Regions from separate parts of the Dorea sp. AM13-35 genome, predicted to be linked through region 2. Evidence: riboswitches for the same ligand, from Rfam matches in the RefSeq annotation. Region 2 holds a riboswitch; the other holds the start of a gene.
What was found. Region 2 has a riboswitch for glycine ahead of glyA (serine hydroxymethyltransferase). Riboswitches for the same ligand answer to the same signal wherever they lie in the genome.
Positions count from the first base shown of each region.

Region 1: another riboswitch for glycine. It lies ahead of gcvT (glycine cleavage system aminomethyltransferase GcvT); the one in region 2 lies ahead of glyA (serine hydroxymethyltransferase).

Region 1 covers NZ_QUCZ01000008.1:60,344-64,826, reverse strand. Annotated here, with positions in the region: gene alaS (alanine--tRNA ligase) at 1-2,530, shown strand, start outside; glycine riboswitch at 2,768-2,863, shown strand; gene gcvT (glycine cleavage system aminomethyltransferase GcvT) at 3,005-4,093, shown strand; gene gcvH (glycine cleavage system protein GcvH) at 4,181-4,483, shown strand, end outside.
Region 2 covers NZ_QUCZ01000006.1:109,293-113,775, forward strand. Annotated here, with positions in the region: gene folP (dihydropteroate synthase) at 1-236, shown strand, start outside; gene folK (2-amino-4-hydroxy-6-hydroxymethyldihydropteridine diphosphokinase) at 340-1,194, shown strand; gene DW152_RS08310 (NUDIX hydrolase) at 1,268-1,768, shown strand; glycine riboswitch at 2,003-2,113, shown strand; gene glyA (serine hydroxymethyltransferase) at 2,194-3,441, shown strand; gene DW152_RS13480 (hypothetical protein) at 3,783-4,088, shown strand; gene DW152_RS13485 (hypothetical protein) at 4,229-4,423, shown strand.

The DNA of each region.
Region 1 (4,483 bases), on a different contig from region 2:
TCTGTTGCTTATCAATTCCGGTATGGCGCCGTTAAAACCATATTTTACAGGACAGGAGATTCCACCAAGAAAGAGAGTGACAACCTGTCAGAAGTGTATCCGTACAGGAGATATCGAGAATGTAGGAAAGACTGCAAGACACGGTACTTTCTTCGAGATGCTTGGTAACTTTTCGTTTGGAGATTATTTTAAACACGATGCAATTCACTGGACATGGGAGTTTTTGACAGAAGTTGTAGGTCTTGATCCGAATCGTCTGTATCCATCTGTTTATCTTGAGGACGATGAAGCGTGGAAGATCTGGAATGAAGAGATTGGGATTGCACCGGAGAGAATCTTCAAGTTTGGCAAGGAAGATAACTTCTGGGAGCATGGTTCAGGTCCTTGTGGTCCATGTTCAGAAGTATATTACGACCGCGGTGAGAAATATGGTTGCGGACGTCCGGATTGTACAGTAGGATGTGAATGTGATCGGTACATGGAAATCTGGAATAACGTATTTACACAGTTTGACAATGACGGACACAACAACTACACAGAACTTGAACAGAAGAATATTGATACCGGTATGGGACTGGAGCGTCTTGCATGTATTGTGCAGAATGTAGATTCTATGTTTGATATCGATACAATGAAAGCACTGCGCGACCATGTATGCCGCATTACAGGTGTATCTTATGGAACAAGCGATGAGACAGATGTTTCTCTCCGTGTTATCACGGATCATATCCGTTCTGTCACGTTTATGATCTCTGACGGAATTATGCCGTCCAACAGTGGAAGAGGTTATGTGCTGCGGCGTCTGTTGCGTCGTGCCTGCCGTCATGGACGACTGCTTGGCATTGAGAGAGCATTCCTCGTAGAACTGGCACAGACTGTTATCGATGGTTCCAAGGATGGATATCCGGAACTGGAAGAGAAAAAAGACTTTATTTTCAATGTCATTGCAAAAGAAGAAGCGCAGTTTAACAAGACGATCGATCAGGGACTGTCTATTCTTGCTGACATGGAAGCAGATATGAAAGCAGAAGGTACAACCGTACTTTCCGGAGAGAATGCATTCAAGCTTTATGATACTTATGGATTCCCGGTGGATCTGACAAGTGAGATCCTGGAGGAAAAGGGACTGACATATGATAAAGAAGGCTTTGAAAAAGCACAGAAAGAACAGCGCGCGAAGTCCGAAGGAACTTTTGGAACACACAGTTACAGTGGTACAGACGCAAGCGTTTATGATGCGCTTGATCCGGAACTGACAACAGAATTTGTCGGATATGACAATATGGAAGCAGAGTCAGAAGTTACAGCACTTACAAGTGAAGAAGAGATTGTAGATGCACTCTCTGACGGAGAAAAGGGAACGGTCATTGTAGCGAAGACTCCGTTCTACGCAACAAGCGGTGGACAGGAAGCTGATAAAGGCGTGATCCGCAGTGCAGACGGTGAATTTGTAGTAGAAGATGTTGTAAAACTTCTCGGTGGCAAATTCGGACATGTCGGTCATGTGACAAAAGGCATGATCAAAATCGGTGATAAAGTGACAATGGAAGTTGATCGTGAGAACCGTGCACTTGCTGCAAATAACCACAGTGCAACACATCTGTTACAGAAAGCACTCCGCATGGTGCTTGGAACACATGTAGAACAGGCTGGATCTCTGAACAATGCGAACAGACTTCGTTTTGACTTTACGCATTTTTCTGCTATGACAGAAGAACAGCTCAAAGAAGTAGAGGCAATCGTCAACAGAGAAATTCGTAATCATCTTCCGGTTGTTGTGCGCAACATGCCGATCGAGGAAGCAAAAAAGACAGGAGCAGCGGCTCTGTTTGGTGAAAAATACGGAGATATTGTACGTGTTGTCAGCATGGGAGATTTCTCTATTGAGTTCTGTGGTGGTACACATGTGGCAAATACCGGTGATATCATGGCATTTAAGATCCTTTCCGAGTCCGGTGTCGCAGCCGGTGTGCGCCGTATTGAAGCACTGACTTCCAAAGGACTGATGGATTATTACGAGGAACAGGAGCAGAAGCTTCACGAAGCTGCGAAGATGTTGAAGACAACTCCGGATAATATGGAAGAGAAGATCAGTCATCTGCAGGCTGAGAATAAGGCATTGAAGAGCGAAGTGGAGAGCCTGAAGGGCAAGCTTGCCAAAGATGCTATAGGTGATGTGATGAATCAGGTGACAGAAGTTGTCGGTGTGAAACTGCTCGCCGCAAAGGTAGATGGCGTGGATATGAACGGACTCCGTGATCTTGGTGACCAGTTAAAAGACAAGCTTGGCGAAGGTGTTGTCGTGCTTGTATCGGCTACAGATGGTAAAGTCAGCCTGATGGCTATGGCTACCAAAGGAGCAATTGATAAAGGCGCACATGCAGGTAATCTGATCAAGGCTTGTGCATCATGCGTTGGCGGTGGTGGTGGTGGCCGCCCGAATATGGCCCAAGCTGGGGGCAAGAAGCCGGAAGGCATGAATGATGCACTCACAAAAGCGAAAGAAGTACTGGCTGAACAGCTTGCATAAGTGCACTTTAGAAGTATGAAAATACGCAGATAATAGTACAATAAAATACAATGGAAATAAAGAAAGATACATTTTCTACAAAAAAGTGAAAATGTATCTTTCTTTTTTATAGATAATAACTATAATGACTGTTGCAATTGCCTATAAATAACAGAAAAGTTAAAAAATAAACAATTATTGACAGATAATTCAAGGGCTGTTACAATAAGCCTGTCAAAATAAAAGAAAAGTGATCGGGTGATGAACCTAAGAGAGATTATTAGCAATAAGTAATAGCGCCGAAGGGGCAAGAAGTAATTCGAAACTCTCAGGCAGAAGAATTGGGTTCGGACGAAGCTCTGAAAGAAAGCAGACAGGGAGGCAGGAAGTCCTGAAATAGGACATGTCTCTTATTTTTTTGCTCCGACAAACTTTTAACGGAACAAGACCCGCTGACAGAGCAGTTCATGATGAGAAAAAAGGAGGATTTTTATCATGGAATTAAAAACGCCACTCTATGATGCACATGTGAAGGCAGGAGGTAAGATCGTACCATTTGGAGGTTACCTTCTTCCGGTACAGTATGAAGCAGGTGTAATCAAAGAACATATGGCTGTTCGTACTCAGGCAGGACTATTTGATGTATCTCATATGGGAGAAGTTTTATGCGAAGGAAAGGATGCACTTGCAAATATCCAGATGATACTGACAAATAACTTTGACAATATGGTGGATGGACAGGCAAGATACAGTCCGATGTGTAATGAACATGGCGGAACAGTAGACGATCTGATTGTTTACAAACATTCCGATGATCATTACTTTATTGTTGTCAATGCAGCAAACAAAGATAAAGATTATCAGTGGATGTTAAATCATCAGTTTGGAGAAGTCAAATTTACAGACGTATCTGCTCAGTATGCACAGCTTGCACTGCAGGGACCAAAAGCAATGGATATCTTAAGAAAGCTGACAGCAGAAGAGAACATTCCTCAGAAATACTACCATGCAGTATTCGACACAGAAGTAGCCGGAATCCCATGTATCATTTCCAAGACAGGATACACAGGTGAGGATGGAGTAGAATTATATCTGCCAAGCGAGTATGCAGAGAAGATGTGGGATACACTTCTTGAAAATGGAAAAGAAGAAGGACTTATCCCGTGTGGTCTTGGAGCAAGAGATACACTTCGTATGGAAGCAGCAATGCCACTTTACGGTCACGAGATGGATGATGATGTTTCACCGCTGGAGACAGGACTTGGATTCGCAGTGAAGATGAAAAAAGATGACTTCATCGGTAAGAAAGCTCTGGAAGAACATGCAGAACTAACGAGAAAGAGAGTAGGTCTGGAAGTTATTGGAAGAGGAATCATCCGTGAACATCAGGATGTATATGCAGACGGCAAAGTGATCGGACATACAACATCCGGTACAAAAGGTCCTTTCATTGACAAGGCTGTCGGAATGGCATTACTGGAAACTGCCTATACAGATGTAGGAACAAAATTACAGGTAGATGTCAGAGGACGTATGATTGATGTAGAAGTTGTAGCACTTCCGTTCTATAAGAGAGCAAAATAAATATAAGGATGCCAGGGAAAAGGTCTGAAACCGAGGGTATCAAAAACAGGGGCATATTATATCATAAAAGAAAAGGAGATTAAAACAATGGAATTAAGAGCAGAATTAAAGTATTCAAAATCACACGAGTGGATAAAAGAGGATGGAGACGTAAGAGTGATCGGATTAACAGATTATGCACAGTCTGAATTAGGAGATCTTGTATTTATAAACCTTCCGGAAGTTGGAGATGAAGTAACAGTCGGAGAAGCATTCGCAGATGTTGAGTCTGTAAAAGCAGTATCTGATGTATTCTCACCGGTTTCAGGTGTTGTAACAGAGATCAATGAAGAGCTGTTAGATGCTCCGGAATCTATCAACGAAACACCTTATGATGCATGGTTTGTAAAA
Region 2 (4,483 bases):
TTGATAAAATGGAATGCCTGAATAAGCTCGGCTATCCGGTACTTCTCGGTACGTCGCGCAAATCTGTGATCGGACTTACTCTTGATCTTCCGGTAGAAGAAAGAGAAGAAGGAACGCTTGTTACAACTGTATATGGTGTACAGAAGGGTTGTGCGTTTGTGCGTGTGCATGATGTACAGAAAAATCTTCGCGCAATCCGCATGACGCAGGCAATTATGCGTGAGCATGAAGTGTAAAATATGGGAAACAGGTAGCTGATTAGGACAATAATACTCATGAAGTTTTGCAAACAGGAAAGCAGACTGGCAGAAAGAGTGACAGGTGTGAGGAATAATAATTATGAAATATATAAATAAAAAAACAAGTCAGGATTATGACCAGATAAAAATTACAGATCTGGAAGTATTTGCCAATCACGGTGTATTTCCGGAGGAAAACAAACTGGGACAGAAATTTCTTGTGTCAGCAGTGCTTTATACAGATACAAGAAAAGCCGGGAAGACAGATGATCTGACGGCATCTATCCATTACGGTGAAGTCAGTGCATTTATCACAAAATATATGAAAGAACATACCTACCATCTGCTAGAACGGGTGGCAGAAACCCTTGCGGAAGAGATGCTTAAGAGCATATCGGGACTTTGCAAGATCGATCTGGAGATCAAGAAGCCATGGGCACCGGTAGGACTTCCGTTGAAAACAGTCAGTGTGAAAATTTCGCGCAAATGGCATACAACATATATCGCACTTGGCTCTAATATTGGTGACAGTGAAACTTATCTGAATGAAGCAGTCGAAAAAATAGGACAGATTCCTACTTGTACAGTTGAAAAAGTTTCTTCTTATCTTGTAACAGAGCCTTACGGAGTGACAGATCAGCCGGATTTTTTAAATGCATGTCTGAAACTGCGGACGCTATTATATCCGGAAGAATTGTTAAAAGAATTAAACCGGATCGAGAAAGAAGCGGGCAGGGAGCGGATTATACACTGGGGACCGAGAACACTGGATCTGGATATTCTGCTGTATGATGACATCGTACTGGAAGAAGATGATCTCTGTATTCCACATGTTGAAATGCACAAAAGAAGCTTTGTACTGGAACCATTGGCCGAAATTGCACCGTACAAACGCCATCCGGTATATGGAAAAACAGTGCGGGAAATGTTAGAGAAAATTCAGGCACAGTTATAGTATAATAAACAAGGGGCAATGAGGTAGATAAACTGCAGACAGAAATATCAAGACAGAAAAAGGAGGCAGAAGAATGGAACTTTGGGATATTTATGACAAAGATAAAAATCCAACCGGTCGCACGATGAAGAGAAATGACTGGTGCTTGAAGGATGATGAATATCATCTGACAGTACTTGGAGTAGTTGCAAGATCAGATCACACGTATCTTATCACAAAACGTGTAATGACAAAAGCGTGGGCACCGGGATGGTGGGAAGTATCCGGAGGCGCAGCACAGGCAGGAGAAACTTCAGAAGAAGCTGTTATACGCGAAGTGAAGGAAGAGACAGGGCTGGATGTAAGGAATGCGGAAGGTGGATATTGTTTCACATATCACAGAGAAAACCCGGGAGAAGGAGATAATTACTTTGTAGATGTTTATCGCTTTGTTCTGGATATTGACGAGAGTGATATACATTTACAGGAAGAAGAAACAGCGGGATACCGTTTCGCGACAAAGAAAGAAATTGAAAATCTTGCCGGAGAAGGCATTTTCCTGCATTATGACAGTATCAAAGAAGTTTTCAGATAGATTATCTATAAAATTGATAACTCTATAGATATAATAAATACACAAAAAAATGATAAAAAAATAACTTATTTTGTAATTATTGACGAAAACAAAAGCATTGTGTATACTAAGGGCAGTTGATAAGTCGGCAGATGAATTCGTGAGATACCGTATGGATAAAGAACAGGGGCTAGGCTTTATCCGAAACGGAGCCGAAGGGGTAGGCAGAAACTCTCAGGTAAAAGGAATGGATTCGGACGACACTCTGGAGAACAATATTTTTAATTGTACCGAAGAAGTAAACTGGTAGTTATATGGGGGAAAAACGATCAGCAATCTTTCAGGTAAAAGGACAGAGGCAGACAAAAGATCTTTAGTAAATGAAGCAAAGGTTTTTTGCCTGTTTTTTATTGGGGGAAACAGGCGTATCGAAGGAGGACAATAAGATGAACAGAATTGAAGATGTAACAAATTATATCAAAGAGTATGATGACGAAGTTGGAAAAGCACTGGAGCTGGAACTTGGAAGACAGAGAAGAAATCTCGAACTGATTGCTTCAGAGAATATCGTAAGCCCTGCGGTTATGCTCACAATGGGAACCGTTCCAACAAACAAATATGCAGAAGGATATCCGGGAAAACGTTACTATGGTGGATGCGAAGACGTAGATATTCTGGAGAACATTGCAATCGAACGTGCGAAGAAGTTATTTGGCGCAGAGCACGCAAATGTACAGCCACATTGCGGAGCAAATGCTAATACAGCAGTTTATCAGGCACTCATCAAACCGGGTGATACAGTTATGGGACTGAACCTGGCACATGGCGGACATCTGACACATGGTTCACCGGTAAACTTATCAGGACTCTTATATAATTTTGTACCTTACAATGTAAATGATGAAGGATTTTTGGATTATGACGAGATTCGTAAGATTGCACATGAATGCAAACCCAAATTAATCGTAGCAGGAGCATCTGCTTATCCAAGAGAGATCAAATTTGATGTTTTCGCTGATATCGCAAAAGAAGTTGGCGCATATCTGATGGTTGATATGGCTCACATTGCAGGACTGGTAGCAGCAGGACTTCACCAGAGCCCGGTTCCGTATGCAGATGTTGTAACAACAACAACACATAAGACACTGCGTGGACCAAGAGGTGGACTGATCCTTTGCAAAGAAGAGCATGCAAAAGCAATTAACAAAGCCATTTTCCCAGGAACACAGGGAGGACCGCTTGAGCACATCATCGCTGCAAAAGCTGTATGCTTCGGAGAGGCTCTGAAACCAGAATTCAAAGAGTATCAGCAGCAGGTTGTTAAGAATGCAAAAGCACTTGCAGATGCTATGGTAGCAGAAGGATTTAACCTTGTAAGTGGTGGAACAGATAACCATCTGATCTTAGTTGATCTTCAGAATATGAACATTACAGGAAAAGAATTACAGAATCGTCTGGATGAAGTATATATTACTGTTAATAAAAATGCAGTACCGAATGATCCTGCAAGCCCGTTTGTAACAAGCGGAGTTCGTATCGGAACACCTGCAGTTACAACTCGTGGACTGAAAGAAGAAGATATGAAGACAATTGCAAAACTGATCAAGATGACAGTTACAGATTTCGATACAAAAGCAGATGAGATCCGTGCAGAAGTTAACAAAATCTGTGAAAAATATCCGCTGTATAAATAAGAGCTGAAAAACTACATAAATGAATGGAATAGATCCCTTACTCAATTATAAACAGAAAAGTCCGGTGCGTTATGGAGAAGCACCGGATTTTTCTGTAGCTTTTTTCGCACCGCTGTGATAAAATACATCTACAACATATGTTGATTCATAAAAATCTAAGAGTACTTAATTTCAAAAAAATCAAAAACCATTATCAAAAGAATATCAAAACATATTCAAAAGGTTCGAGTCGAACAGGAGAATCCAAACTAAATTTACTTTCTAGCATATTAATAGAAAAGGGCGGACTGTGTAGATGTAGACGATTTTTCACTAATCCGTTATACTTAAGGAGGAAACATATGATTAAAAACGAAAAAATAAATATGGAAAATGATGCAATGCTTCAGAAGAATCAGGGTGGGAAGAAAGGTCGTACATTGAAAGATCTTAACTTGATGGACGATTTCCTGTTTGATGTTGCAACAGAAGATTTGGAAACATGTAAGACAATTATTGAGTTTGCAACAGGAAAAAGATTAAAAAGCCTGCGCTGGAAAGAAGGACAGAAAGTAATACATAATCTGCCGGGAAAACGAGGAATCCGTATGGACTTTGTTGGAGAAAAATATTCCTTAACACGAACGGAACAAATGCCGAAGAAGTAGAGCCGGAGCTAGTGGATTTTTTGCATTATATTACAGAAAGCAATGATACAGGATTGCGTGAAAACAGTGACCATCGGCTGAAGGACTTGCATCATAAAATTCAACAAATAAAAGCCAGCGATGAGATGGAGGCGAGTTTTATGAAAGCAGAGGAACGCGAAAGACTGATTAGGGAGAAAGGAAGAGAAGAGGGAAGAGAAGAGGGAAGAGAGGAAGGACGAAGACAAGTAGAATTGATAAAATTACTATTAGAAAAGAAACAGTATGATGACGCAAAGCGAGTAACGGAAGATGAAGAGTATTGTGAACAGTTATGTGAAGAATACAACATATAGATAATGCCTATAATAAAAAAAATCAATTAGACGGTCCGGAAAATGTTCTCTATAATTAAT